3 regions of the Pseudomonas sp. KH_024_B2 genome follow, and region 2 is predicted to be linked to each of the others. Evidence: predicted binding sites of a transcription regulator. Region 2 holds the regulator's gene; each other region holds the start of a gene.
The links. Region 2 encodes FliA, which starts transcription of late flagellar genes. Its sites were predicted from a motif close to CTAAAGTTTNNNNNNNNNNNGCCGNTAA; they were not measured.
Positions count from the first base shown of each region.

Region 1: the regulator FliA is predicted to act here: its motif matches at 1,124-1,151, upstream of AC3I0A_RS25885 (methyl-accepting chemotaxis protein).
Region 3: the regulator FliA is predicted to act here: its motif matches at 2,883-2,910, upstream of motA (flagellar motor stator protein MotA).

Region 1 is NZ_CM174502.1:5,557,641-5,562,479, reverse strand. Features, by position in the region: gene AC3I0A_RS25885 (methyl-accepting chemotaxis protein) at 1-1,048, opposite strand, end outside; gene bamE (outer membrane protein assembly factor BamE domain-containing protein) at 1,331-1,585, shown strand; gene AC3I0A_RS25875 (lipocalin family protein) at 1,622-2,191, shown strand; gene AC3I0A_RS25870 (penicillin acylase family protein) at 2,224-4,620, opposite strand; gene AC3I0A_RS25865 (DUF6436 domain-containing protein) at 4,721-4,839, opposite strand, start outside.
Region 2 is NZ_CM174502.1:4,107,148-4,111,986, forward strand. Features, by position in the region: gene AC3I0A_RS19075 (protein phosphatase CheZ) at 1-502, opposite strand, end outside; gene AC3I0A_RS19080 (chemotaxis response regulator CheY) at 524-895, opposite strand; gene fliA (RNA polymerase sigma factor FliA) at 1,064-1,804, opposite strand; gene fleN (flagellar synthesis regulator FleN) at 1,801-2,631, opposite strand; gene flhF (flagellar biosynthesis GTPase FlhF) at 2,751-4,067, opposite strand; gene flhA (flagellar biosynthesis protein FlhA) at 4,079-4,839, opposite strand, start outside.
Region 3 is NZ_CM174502.1:520,513-525,351, forward strand. Features, by position in the region: gene asd (archaetidylserine decarboxylase) at 1-400, opposite strand, end outside; gene AC3I0A_RS02420 (rhodanese-like domain-containing protein) at 419-1,234, opposite strand; gene AC3I0A_RS02425 (HDOD domain-containing protein) at 1,275-2,813, opposite strand; gene motA (flagellar motor stator protein MotA) at 2,978-3,829, shown strand; gene motB (flagellar motor protein MotB) at 3,833-4,839, shown strand, end outside.

The DNA of each region.
Region 1 (4,839 bases), 1.5 Mb from region 2:
TGTGAATCCGCTCGACGAAACGGTTGAAGGACATGCCCAGCGAGCCGAATTCGTCGTGGCCATGAATGATCAGGCGCTTGGTCAGGTCGCCTTCACCTTCGGCGATATCGTGCATCGCGCGGCCCATGGTCAGCAGGGGCTGCATCAGCACGCGGATCAGCATGCCCAGCAGGACGATGATAATCACCACGGCGATCGCCATGGCGATGATGGCCGAGGTGCGGAATTCACTGAGCATCGAGAACGCGGTGTCCTGATCAAGCACCAACGCCACATACCAGTCCGCCGACGGCACGCCGTTGACGTGGGTGAAGGAGATGAACTGAGACTTGCCGTCGACTTCAACTTCCTTCATGCCCGGGCTGACTTTAGGTGCACCGCCGGGATAAGCGTCGGCCAGACTCTTGAGCACCAGTTTGCTGTCCGGGTGGATCAGGATCTTGCCGTCGGCGCTGACGATAAAGGCATGACCATGGCCGCCGAAATTCAGCGAGTTGATGATCGCGCTGACGCTGGACAGATCGATGTCCGCGCCTGCCACGCCGATGAATTGATTCTGATGCTGTACCGGGGTGGCGACGGTGATCACCAGCTTGCCTGACGACGCTGCGATGTAGGGTTCGGTGACGATGGTCTGCTGGGCGCTGTTGGCCGCCTTGTACCAGCCGCGGGCGCGCGGGTCGTAATCTGCTGCGCGGTTGCCGGCCGGGATCGAGAACATCACGCCGTCCTGGCCGCCGAAGTAGCTCAGCTGAAAATTGCCGGTGTAGGCCGGCAGGCCGACGCTGCGCTTGAGATTGTCGGGCGCGCTGCCGTCGATGGCGATCTGTTGGGCCAGCGATTGCAGCAATTGCATGCGGCTTTCCAGCCAGGTGTGGATGTTGCGGGTGGTCAGGCTGCCGAGTTCCTGCATCGAGGTTTCGGTGCTGCTGCGCAAGGTCTGGCGCTGTCGATAGTCGTTGAACAGGATGAAGCAGGCGAATGCAACGACGACTACAAGAGCGGCTGCCAGCAGGATCTTGTGACTGAATTTCATGTTTGTGGTCATTAAATGAACTACCGCAAGTGGCTGGTCAGCGAGGGGGCGTCAATTTGCCACAGTGAGGGGCTTTGCGCTGCTTTTATGTCGGCTTCCCAGCGCCAAAGATTAGGCAGTTTTTGAGAAAGTCGACGAAATACCTCTTGGTGCAGGAAAGTGGCTGATTTCAGGAGGGAATGGGGATATGTCAGGTAAGAAATAGCCAGTGACTTGGGGAACCAGATGGTGGTTTTCTCTTCTAAGCTTCTGGTTGGCAGCCATGCCTTCCCCCTTCTTCCCTGGAGTTTCACCATGTCGCTGCGATCTCTTGCCTTGTTGTCGTTCTGCGTGCTGCTGGCTGCGTGCAGCAAGGTCAATCAGGAAAACTACTCGAAAATTTCGACCGGCATGCCCAAGGCCGAAGTTGAAAAACTCTTGGGTACTCCTTCCGATTGTTCCGGTGCCCTGGGCATGTCCAGCTGCACCTGGGGTAACAAGAACAGCTTTATCAGCGTGCAGTACGCCGGTGACAAAGTCCTGATGTTTTCCGGGCAAGGCCTGAAGTAAAAAAAACCGGGGCCGCGCGCCCACGGGAGAAGAATAATGATGCGGTTCGTAATAGTTCTTTTGGCCAGCCTGATATTGGCCGGCTGCGCCACCTCTGGCAATGACCCGTTGGCGCCCAAGACCGTCAACAGTGTCAATCTCAAACGTTACCAAGGGACATGGTACGAGTTGGCCCGTCTGCCGATGCATTTCCAGCGCAACTGCGCGCAATCCGAAGCCCATTACACCCTCGAGGACGATGGCGATATGGCGGTATTGAACCGTTGCCTGACTCCGGATTGGCAATGGGAAGAGGCCACAGGCACGGCAACGCCGCAGGTTCCCGGCAGAACCGACAAGCTGTGGGTCAAATTCGATAACTGGTTTGCCACGCTGTTGCCGGGCATTTCCAAGGGCGAATATTGGGTGCTGTACGTCAGCGATGACTACAAGACCGCCATCGTCGGCAGCCCGAATCGACGTCACCTCTGGCTATTGTCTCGTACGCCTGAGGTCAATGCGGTGAAGCGTGAGGACCTGCTGAGCAGGGCGCGTCAGCAGGGATATGACACTAACCGTCTGATCTGGCGAGTATCGGATGCGAAGATGGCCAAGACCTCGAAGTAGCGACGCGGTTTGATCAATCTTGTGCTGTTTGCTTATTGAGCCACCTTCGCCGGCAACAGCTTCAAGGTGCTGCGGGTATTGGCCGCCACTTCCTCGTCGCTGAAGTGCGCTTGCTGGTAAATCCCTTCGATGTACGCCTCGGCCTGGTCGTCAAAGTGCTTGTCGAACGGCACGCCGCTTTGTCCTACCGGGTTGATGGTCAGGCTGTGGGCGGGGTCGGCGAAGTCGATGATGCGTCGGGTCGAGGGACCATAGGTTACCGGCCACGGCGCGGGGCCGATCCTGGCCGAAAGGTTGTTCGGCACTTCGTGAGTGCCGGGCGCCTCGAACGGGCCGACGTTGAAAATTCGATCCAGTGGCTTTTGCAGGCCCAGCGGATGGCCGTGAGTCAGGGTATGCGCTTTGCCCCACAGCCATTGAGTCGAGTCGTCGCCGAGGAGGGTCTTGAGGTGGGCGATGCTGGCCTGCCATGCAGCCTTGACGGTGTCGGCGCGACTTTCCTTCCCAGGGGTGTCGCGGTTATCCCACCACGGCGAATCGGTGGACGCAGCCAGACGCGGCAATGTTGCATCAATGACTCGAGTGGAGAGCAGGGTCTCGAAGAAGCCGTCGCCGAGTTCGTCGTGAAACGCGGCGTCGGTCAGGTTGAACAGAAACTGGTTGAACAGCGTGGCGCTGGTGGAGTCCAGCGGATAGTCGCCTTTCCACTGCGTCAGTTGCTCTACCAGTTTGAGTTCCGCCGGGTCTTTCACCACCTCCCGCAGCACCGGCAACAGCGGCGCCAGCAGACGAGGACCGTAGGCGGTAGTGGTGCCCAGTTGCAGCGCCTGGCTGTTATCCAGGTCCCATTTGATGCCTGCGTCGCTCAGCTGCTTGTTCAACTGCTGGCCGCGATCCGCCAGGTTGTAATAGCCGGGGATTTCCATTCCGGTAGGTGAGAGTGGCTGGAAATTGGCCGAGACAATGTAACCGCGCGCCGGGTTCTCTTCCTGAGGGTTGGCGCTGAACGGATAGAAACCATCCTTGTCCGCCTGGCTGGTGCTGCCGTCGAGGATAAAGCCTGGATTTACCCCGGCCGGGCGTTTCGGCAGTTGCGCCGCCGCCCACCAACCGATGTCGCCCTTGGCGTTGGCCCACACCAGATTCAATCCCGGTGCCTGGACCTTGGCCGCGGCGCTGCGGGCCTTGGTCAGCGTGTTAGCGCGGTTGAGCTGGTAGAAGCCCTCGAGAATCGGGTTTTGGGTTTCGAGGAATCCCCACCACATGGCTATCGGTGTTTTGCCAGCAGTGGCGCCAAGCACGTCATTGACGACAGGACCGTGGGGCGATTGGCGCAGGACCAGCGTGACCGGAGCCTGGCCTTTTACTGTGATCTGCTGTTCGCTGGTGGTCATGTCGACCCATTGGTCGCGATACCAGACCTGATTGGGATTGTCCGGGTTGACCTTCTCGGCGATCAGGTCGAGATCGTCATTCTGGAACATGGTCACGCTCCAGCCGAAATCCAGGTTGTGACCGAGGGAGGCGAAGGGCATCAGCGCCTGGTAGTAGCCGTACAGCTCGAATCCTGGCGCCGACAGATGGGCTTCGTACCACACCGAAGGCGCGGAGAACCGTACATGAGGATCGCCGGCCAGCAGTGGTTTGCCACTTTTGGTCCGGTTGCCGGCAATCACCCAGGCATTGCTGCCTTCGAACTGCGGCAAGCCGTTGTCGGCCAGTGCCTGTTCGCTCAGGCGGGCGATGGCGTTCAGGTCTTTCCAGTCGGCCGCGGCCAGGGCAGGGGTCGAAGCCAGTACGCCCTTGGGTTGCCAGTCGAGGTCAAAGACACTCAGGTAGTCATTACCCAGTTGATCGCGCACATAGGTCAGCAAGGGTTCGGTGCGAAACGCCGCGGCAAAACTGTAGGCCATGTAACCGGCGATGCTGATGGTGTCCTGGGCCGTGAACGGGCGCTTGTGGATGCCCAGTACGTCGAACTCCATGGGTTGGGCGTGAGTCGCCTGATACTGGTTGATACCGTCCAGATAGGCTTCCAGGGCTATCCAGGTCGGTGATTGCCGATCCATACCGGCCAGGTAAGTCTCTGCGCGCTCGCGAATACGCAGGCTGCGCATCAGTTTGTCGGTGTCGAGTAATTTGGCGCCGAGCACTTCGGCCAGCTCGCCGCGGGCCAGCCGGCGCATCATTTCCATCTGGAACAGCCGGTCCTGAGCGTGGACGAATCCGAGGGTGCGGTACAGGTCGGTTTCGTTCGCGGCGCGGATATGCGGCACGCCGCGTTCGTCATAACGCACCGTCACCGGGTCTTCCAGGTGATCGAGCTCAACAAGGCCCTGGCGCAAAGGCTGCTTGCTGTACACATACCAGCCACCACCGACGGCCAGTGCGACGATCAACAGGGCGAGTGCGGTGAGGCTGCGTTTCATGGTGACTCCTTGTTCGTTCTTGAAGACGGCTACTCCTGCCGCCGGTTTTTAGCACGGCTCACCGACCGGACATATCGCACCTAGGAGGGATTCGCTTGAGTCACTCGTGTACTTCTTTTGCGCTGTCATTGATCCACGGGCAATAACAGCCCACAGCCAATGTGTGAGTAGCGTTGACCGGGCGGTCTTCGCTCAATGCCTGCAAGATCGGTTCGATAA
Region 2 (4,839 bases):
CGTTGAGATTGCTCGACACGACGCGAGTCTGTTGCTCGCTACGGGTCAGAAAACCCTCTACCCGCCGGGCCAGCTCGCGGAACTCTTGCGCACCGACTTCGCGGCGCATGAACCGCCCCCAGTCCTCGCTCAAGGCCTGAGCCTCGTTGCTCAGACCGTTGACCAGCGGGGTACTGTTCTCGACCAGGTCCATGGTGCGGTTGGCCGCAGCCTCGGTCAGCCTGACCACATAGGACAGGCGCTCAGTGGCATCCGTGATCTGTGAAACTTCCTCGGCTTGCGGCATATTCGGGTCAATCTGAAAATTGACGATTGCACTATGCAGTTCGCGGGTGAGCTTGCCGACTTCCAGGTACAGGCCGCGATCACGAGTCTGGTTGAGCTCATGGATCAGTTGCACAGCATCGCCGAACCGGCCTTTTTCAAGGCTGTCGACCAGTTCGCGGGCATGTTTTTTCAGGGTCGATTCAAAATCGCCCTGTGAAGTTTCGTTATGCTCCATAGCTCCCCCGTGGCGGACTCATCAACCGATGCGTTCGAAGATCTTTTCAATCTTGTCTTTCAACGCCTGAGCCGTGAATGGTTTGACCACATAGCCGTTCACACCGGCCTGAGCGGCTTCGATGATTTGCTCGCGCTTGGCTTCGGCCGTGACCATCAGCACCGGCAGGTGCTTGAGCTTTTCATCGGCACGCACGTGGCGCAGTAGATCGATACCGGTCATGCCGGGCATGTTCCAGTCCGTTACCAGAAAGTCGATGCTCCCGCTGTTGAGGACCGGAATCGCGGTAGTACCGTCATCCGCCTCGACCGTGTTGGTGAACCCAAGGTCACGCAACAGGTTTTTTATGATCCGCCGCATCGTTGAGAAGTCATCAACGATGAGGATTTTCATATTCTTGTCCAATTCGACCTCCAAGCAGTCTTAAAACGCGCGCAGCACCTGAACGCGCCATTCAATCAATTAGGCGTAACACTCAACGGTTGTATGGATTACAACGGGCCGTGACCGGTGCAGCAAAATGCCGTACCAACCTCGTTCGCAGTGTCCCCACACTGCCTGTCAGCGCGCTCGCCACTCCCCCAAACGCCCCCGTAAACGGGCCGCGCACTGGCTGTGTAACTGGCTGACCCGCGATTCGCTGACCCCCAGGACCTCACCGATTTCCTTGAGGTTCAGCTCTTCGTCGTAGTACAGCGCCAACACCAGTCGCTCACGCTCCGGCAAATTGGCAATCGCGTCCGCCAACGCAGCCTGGAAACGTTCATCTTCCAGATCACGCGACGGCTCGAGATGAGCACTCGCGCCATCCTCGTGCAGCCCTTCATGCTCGCCGTCCTGCAACAGATCGTCGAAACTGAATAAGCGGCTACCCAGGGTGTCGTTCAAAATCCCGTAATAATCATCGAGACTCAATTGGAGTTCGGCCGCAACTTCATGATCTTTAGCGTCACGGCCGGTTTTAGCTTCAATTGAGCGGATTGCGTCACTGACCATCCGGGTATTGCGGTGGACCGAACGTGGAGCCCAGTCGCCTTTACGCACTTCATCGAGCATCGCGCCACGAATGCGGATACCCGCGTAAGTCTCGAAACTCGCGCCCTTGCTGGCGTCGTATTTGGTCGACACTTCCAGCAAGCCGATCATCCCGGCCTGGATCAGATCCTCGACCTGAACACTGGCCGGCAGGCGCGCCAGCAAGTGGTAGGCAATACGCTTGACCAGTGGCGCATAGCGCTCGATCAGTTCGTACTGGCTGTCACGCGCCGACGTCTTGTAAAGGTTGTAACCGCTGGCTGTCATAGAACAGGACCCGCTGTCTGATGCACCAGCCGTTCGACGAAAAATTCCAGATGCCCACGAGGATTGGCAGGTAGCGGCCAGGTATCGACCTTCTGGGCAATAGCCTTGAACGCCAGCGAGCACTTCGAGCGCGGGAACGCTTCATAGACCGCACGCTGTTTCTGCACAGCCTTGCGCACGCACTCGTCGTAGGGAACCGCACCGACGTATTGTAAGGCCACGTCCAGGAAGCGATCCGTGACCTTGGTCAACTTGGCGAACAGATTGCGGCCTTCCTGCGGGCTCTGCGCCATGTTGGCGAGCACCCGGAAGCGGTTCATGCCGTAATCGCGATTGAGCAATTTGATCAGCGCGTAGGCATCGGTGATCGAGGTCGGCTCGTCGCAGACCACCAGCAGGACTTCCTGGGCGGCGCGCACGAAACTGACGACCGACTCGCCAATCCCGGCGGCGGTGTCGATCACCAGCACGTCGAGGTTGTCGCCGATATCGCTGAAAGCCTGGATCAGCCCGGCATGTTGCGCCGGACTCAAATGCACCATGCTCTGCGTGCCGGACGCCGCGGGGACAATGCGAATTCCGCCGGGTCCCTGCAGCAGCACATCGCGCAGCTCACAGCGCCCCTCGACCACATCGGCCAAAGTGCGTTTGGGTGTCAGTCCCAACAGAACGTCGACGTTCGCCAGCCCCAGATCGGCATCCAGCAGCATGACGCGCCGGCCGAGCTCAGCTAGAGCCAGGGACAAGTTCACTGACACGTTAGTCTTCCCGACGCCACCTTTGCCGCCGGTCACCGCGATCACCTGTACGGGATGCATGCTACCCATGTTCGTTTTTTACCTTGTCTTACTTAGACGGAGGCCACATAACTGGCTGCGCGTTCACCATTGGAACAATGCATGGCAGACCATCGATGTAGATACACTGCAATCTATTCATTATTACCTCAGCCGACCCGCTTGGCCGGACTGTGGTAGAGATCAGCGAACATATCAGCCATGGCTTCTTCGCTGGGTTCTTCCTGCATCTGCACACTCACGGCGCGACTGACCAATTGATGGCGCCGCGGCAAATGCAGATCATCCGGAATCCGCGGCCCATCGGTCAGATAGGCAACGGGTAATTCGTGACTGATCGCCAGACTCAACACTTCGCCCAGACTCGCCGTTTCATCCAGTTTAGTCAGGATGCAGCCGGCCAGCCCACAACGTTTGTAACTGTGATAAGCAGCGGTTAGAACCTGTTTTTGGCTGGTTGTTGCCAACACCAGATAATTTTTTGATTTGATCCCGCGACCGGCCAGGCTTTCCAGCTGCATGCGCAACGCCGGGTCGCTGGCCTGAAGGCCGGCGGTATCGATCAACACCACACGCTTGCGCAGCAGCGGATCGAGCGCCTGCCCCAGGGACTGGCCCGGGTCGAGGTGGGTCACGGAGACATTGAGGATGCGCCCCAGGGTCTTGAGTTGTTCCTGAGCGCCAATCCGGTAGCTGTCCATGCTCACCAGCGCGATGTTCTGCGCGCCGTACTTGAGCACATAACGCGCCGCCAGTTTGGCCAGCGTAGTGGTCTTGCCCATGCCGGCCGGGCCGACCATGGCGATCACCCCACCCTCTTCCAGCGGCTCGATCTCGGGTGTGGCGATCATCCGCGCCAGGTGCGCCAACAGCATGCGCCAGGCCTGGCGAGGCTCTTCAATTTCAGCGGTCAGCGCCAGCAGATCGCGCGACAGTGGACCGGACAGACCGATGCGTTGCAGGCGACGCCAGAGGTTGGCCTGCTGTGGTTTGCTGCCTTGCAACTGATTCCAGGCGAGCGAACCCAACTGCACTTCCAGCAGTTCACGCAGACCGTTGAGCTCGAAACGCATCGAGTCGAACACCCGCTGATCCACAGCCGGAGCGGCAGGTGCCGGTGCTGGACGGCGGGGTTCGGCAAACGTCGGCTCGATCAAGGGTTCGGCGGCGGTCAGCGGCAAACCGGCGAACAACTGGCGATTGGTGGTTGAATCGCCGTCACCGCGCAGGCTCAGCTCAGCCTGGGCCGTGACAATCCGCGACTGGGTTTTGCGTAATTCGTCTTCGAGCTCGATATTCGGTACGCGGGGTGCCAGCGCGGACAGTTTGTAATCAAGCGCAGCCGTCAGCTCGACACCGCCGGCGATCCGGCGATTACCGATAATGGCAGCATCAGCGCCCAGCTCATCGCGAACCAGCTTCATGGCCTGGCGCATATCGGCGGCGAAAAAACGCTTAACTTGCATAAACCACTACCTCAGCCGTTGGGCCCTACTGTCGCAACGATGGTCACTTGCTTGTTGTCAGGAATTTCCTGATACGCCAACACATGCAAACCCGGGACTGCCAGCCGTCCGAACCGCGAGAGCATCGCGCGGACCGGACCGGCTACCAGCAGAATCACCGGCTGACCTTGCATTTCCTGACGCTGCGCCGCTTCGATCAACGAGCGTTGCAACTTCTCAGCCATGCTTGGCTCCAGCAGAACGCCCTCTTCCTGACCTTGTCCTGCCTTCTGCAGACTATTGAGCAATATCTGTTCCAACCTTGGCTCCAGGGTGATCACAGGCAGCTCCGACTCAAGCCCCACAATGCTTTGGACGATGGCACGGGATAATCCGACACGCACCGCGGCGACCAGCGCGGCAGTATCTTGACTCTTGGCGGCATTGTTGGCGACGGCTTCGGCAATGCTGCGAATGTCGCGAACCGGCACCTGCTCGGCCAACAACGCCTGCAGCACTTTGAGCAGCTGCGACAACGACAGAATGCCCGGCACCAACTCTTCAGCCAGTTTTGGCGAGCCTTTGGCCAGCAACTGCATGAGTTGCTGGACTTCTTCGTGGCCGATCAGCTCACTGGAGTGCTTGTACAGAATCTGGTTAAGGTGCGTGGCGACCACGGTACTGGCGTCCACCACCGTGTACCCCAGCGATTGCGCCTGGGAGCGCTGACTGATTTCGATCCATACCGCCTCCAGACCAAAGGCCGGATCTTTGGCGGTAATGCCATTGAGCG
Region 3 (4,839 bases), 2.3 Mb from region 2:
CGAATTCGCCGCCCATGAACGACGCAGCCGCAGCGGCATCACCGCCCAGCAGTTCCAGCACGCTGAAGCTATGGCCTTTGGCCTGGAAGACGCGGCCGTGCTCGATCGGACCGAGCTGGCTGACCGCACCGTCCGCCGGGCTGAGAATCGCGCCCGGCGTTTGATCCAGCGGCCGTGCACCGTCTTTCAGTGCGCGGGTGAAGAAGGCGTTGAAGTGCTCGTAAGCGGTCAGGTCTTCGACCAGCGCTTGCGACATGTCCACCTGATAACGCTTGGCGAACCAAGCGGTGAGGGCATTCTTGAACCAGCGCACGCGGCATTCGGCAATGCAGCCGGCCAGCCGCGAAAGCAGGTGATGGGGTAGCAGGTACTGGCTGAGGATAAACAAACGCTTTTTCATTAACTGTCCTTAAAAACCTTAAATCTCAACAGGCGTGTCGGGGTGGTTGCCCCATTCGCCCCAGGAGCCGGCGTAGCCTTTGACTCGCGGATAACCGAGCGCCTTGGCCACCAGATAGGTGAAGCCAGAGCGATGGTGAGTCTGGCAGTGGGTGATCACTTCTTTGTCTTTGGTGATGCCGAGTTTTTCGAGAATCTGCGGCATGTCAGTGCGGATGCGCAGGTTGCGCGTCCGATCCATGCCCGCCGTCCATTCGAAATTGACCGCGCCGGGGATATGCCCGCCTTTGGCCGCGAGCACTTTTTCGCCGGAATACTCCAGCGGCCCGCGCGCATCCCAGATCGCCAGATCGGCAGCGCCCAAACGGCTTTGCAGGTATTCGCGGGTGGCAGTGGGTTCGTCGTGCAGGGTCAGGGCGACCGGGCCGCCGACCGCTGCCGGGACCTGGATCGACATGGGCAAGCCTTCTGTCAGCCAGGCCTGCAGGCCGCCGTCGACATAGTGGTAGTGGCTGTGGCCGATGACATCCAGCAGCCAGACAAAGCGTCCGGCCCAACCGCCGCCTTCGTCGTCATAGACCACATAGACCGCATCGGGGTTGTGTCCCAGTTCGCCGAACAACGCTTCAAGAGCAGCCTGTGTCGGCAGCAGGCCCGGCGCGGGCGCCTGGCCAAGCTGAGTCCGTTTGGGGTCGACGAAGCGTGCGCCGGGGATGTGTCCCTCGGTGTAGCGGGCGCTGCTGGTCAGGTCGACCAGGATCAGTTCGCGGGAGTCGAGGCGGGCGAGCAGGTCGCCGGGTTCGATCACCAGCGGCAAGCCAGAGAAGTCAGACATGTGAGGTCTCCAGAGCACAAAAGGGGAGGATTGTAGCGCGTCAGTTGCCGCGGTTGGTAAAGCTGTTCAGGGCCTTTTCGATGCACTGCGCGGTTTTTCCGAAGGCCTGCACGGTGATTTCCGAGAACGGGCCGCCGCCCTGGTCGGCGACTACCAGCATCACCACCCGGCCGTTGCTGCTCAGTGAGTGCAACAGTAGATGCTCGCCACCGAATTGACTGCGCAGGCTGTTGGGCAAATGCGCCGAAAATTGTGCGTTATTGGCCGGTGTCAGGCGAAATTGTGCCGGTTTTGCCAGCAAGCGTTGCAGCACGGTGCTTTGATTGATCTGCAGGTTCAGCGTGGCCGATTCCTTGGGCAGGCCGGCAATCTGATGGACCCGCAGACTGCTCTGGCTGCGGTCGACCATCAACAGCATCGTCCGGCGCATCCCGCAGGCCACCAATGCGTCACGGGCAGAGGTGGTCAGGTGCATGGCGTTGGTGAAGCGGCTCGGCTCTACCAGCAACTCTGCGCAGTGTTTGCGCCATGTCACCAGGTCTTCGGCCGAGGGTGGTGCCGCCGGGAGCAGGCCGCTATGGAGGCGGCGTGTGGTCCAGGGCCAGAGCAGCGCTTCGGCCGGGTGCCAGAGGTCGGGCATTGCATGGTTGCGCGCACTCTGCGCGGCTTGCTGGTGAGATTGCTGCTGCAATTCATCCAGCGGCATTTGCAGATAAAGGCTGGTCAGGTACTGCCAGCGCAGACTGTGCGGACTGTCCCAGGCGTGTTGCGCCGACAGTGCCAGACCATTGGCCAGCAGCACGGTGTTGGCCGGCTGATTCAGCCAGCGGCGCAAGGCCGGGTCGGCGTCCAGCCGCTGTTGCTGACGCAAGCGGTGATCGCTGTCACGGGCGATATGCAGAACCTTGACCAGTATCCGTTGCTCGTTGAGGAGCAGCTGGTAACCCTGCCGCACCCAGATCGGCAAGTGCCAGATTTCGACGAGGGCCAGGCACAGCTTCAGCAGGCGCACGCCGAACAGCTCCCGTTCGACCTTGCCCGCCGACTCGCCCTTGTGAATCACCCGCAGCTCCCACTCTGCCAGCAACTGCGGATGCGTCAGCGCCAGCGGCCAGAGCGGCGAAAGAAACAGCAAGCTGCCCCAATGGATGTCTTGCCAGAGTCGCGCCAGGCGGCTGGCGAACAGGCCGTTGGCTTGCTGCGTGGCGTGTTGGCTAATCAGTTGCAACTGCCGTAACGCCACCGGGATTTCTTCCTGAGACAAGGCCGGCAGGCGCGCGAGCAATTCTTCAGTGCGCTTCAAACCGAGGCGATTGATCGCGATCTCAAGGTTCTCGGCTGGCTCGGTCATGCTGCCGTGGGTGTGCCGGTTGGCTTCGCGAATCACGCTGAGGGCCAGCGCGGGACTGTCTTGCATCAACTCGGCGATATCGCGAATCGAGCTGCGGCTGTCGGCGATGGCTTTGCACACCCGGTCATGACTGGTTTGCGGCACCGGCAAAGGAACAGCGTCGAGGAGCTTTATCCAGCCTTCGAGGGTGCCGGGTTTTGGACTTGGGACTGTCGTTTCATTAGCCATGGTTGGGCGCGATCATCATTCACAATTACACGCCCGGAAGGGGGCAAACTGGCTTTTCGCCTTAACGGCCTATAGTCTGGCGCAGTTTTGCCGATAAGTAGAAGAAGAGTTTTTTTATCTTCCGAATATGACCTTGAACCCGACTCAGTAAGTACTCTCTACCTATGGCTAAAATTATCGGCATCATCGTCGTATTCGCGAGCGTGCTCGGCGGATACGTGCTCTCCCACGGCAAGATTGCTGCCCTGATTCAGCCTTTCGAGGTGTTGATCATCGGCGGTGCGGCCCTCGGCGCGTTCCTCCAGGCCAATCCCGGCCACATGACGATGCGTGTCTTCAAGAAATCCTTGGGGATGTTCGGCTCGCGCTTTAATCACACCTACTATCTGGATGTGCTGGGCCTGATCTACGAGATCCTTAACAAGAGCCGTCGCGAAGGCATGATGGCGATTGAAGGCGACATCGAAGACGCCGCCGCCAGCCCGATTTTCGCCAAGTACCCGTCGGTGATCAAAGATGAGCGCATGACCGCGTACATCTGCGATTACCTGCGCATCATGTCCTCCGGCAACATGGCTCCCCATGAGCTGGAAGGTCTGTTCGACATGGAGCTGTTCAGTCTGAAAGAAGATCTGGAACATCCTTCCCATGCGGTCAACGGTATCGCCGACGCCATGCCGGGCTTCGGTATCGTCGCGGCGGTATTGGGTATCGTGGTGACCATGGCCTCCCTTGGTGACGGTGATCAGAAGTCCATCGGCCTGCACGTAGGCGCGGCGCTGGTCGGCACTTTCTTCGGTATTCTCGCGGCCTACGGTTTCTTTGGCCCGTTGGCCCACTCCCTGGCTCACGATGCCAAGGAAGAGCTGAACGTCTACGAGGCTATCAAGGCCTCGCTGGTGGCTTCGGCCTCCGGCATGCCGCCGTCGCTGGCGGTGGAGTTCGGGCGCAAGGTTCTGTACCCGGCGCACCGTCCTAGCTTCGCTGAGCTGGAACAAGCGGTTCGCGGTCGCTAAGTCATGGAAAATAACCAGCCGATAATCATCAAGCGCGTCAAGCGCATCGCCGGCGGGCATCACGGGGGCGCCTGGAAAATCGCCTTCGCCGACTTTGCGACGGCGATGATGGCGTTCTTCCTGGTGCTGTGGCTGTTGTCCACCGCGACTCCGGAACAGAAGATCGCCATCGCCGGTTACTTCAAGGACCCGATCGGCTTCTCCGAAAGCGGCACGCCGTACATCATCGATCTGGGCGGCTCGCCGGAGCTGGCGCCGGAGAAGACCATCAATCCCGAGGTCAAGTCTCAGCCGCAACCCGACAAGATCACCGTCGATACCGATCAGGTCGAAAGCATGGCCGAACAGGTCGAGCAGGAACGTCTCGAATTGCTGCTGCAAGAATTGCAGAACAAGGTCGAAGAAAACCCGCAGCTGCAGAAGTTCAAGGATCAGATCCTGTTCGAAATCACCCCGGACGGTTTGCGCATCCAGATCATGGACGCCGAGAACCGGCCAATGTTCGACTCCGGCAGTGCGCGTCTGAAACCGTATTTCGAAGACATTCTGCTGGCCATGGCGGACACCATCAGAGCGGTGCCGAACAAGATCAGTGTCAGTGGTCATACCGATGCCAAACCGTACACGGGCAGCGGCGACTTCGGTAACTGGGAGTTGTCGGCCAACCGTGCCAATGCCGCGCGCCGCGCGCTGGTTGCCGGTGGTTATCCGGATAAGCAAGTGGCCAGGGTCGTGGGTTTCGCCTCGTCGGCGTTGTTCGACCGTGAGCATCCATTCAATCCGGTCAATCGGCGAATCGATATCGTCGTGCTGACCAAGAAAGCCCAGCGCGCCATCGAAGGTGAGCAAGGGGCCGAGCCTGCTCCAACTCCGGCATCAGGGCAGGGCGTACCGGGTGAAGTACCGGGCGCAGCGATCGACCCGAATGCCTTGCCGGCGGACAAAGAGCCACTGCCGGCTCACGAGGTTCGGCAGAAGTTGAACATCTTCGAGGATGGGGTATTGAAGAT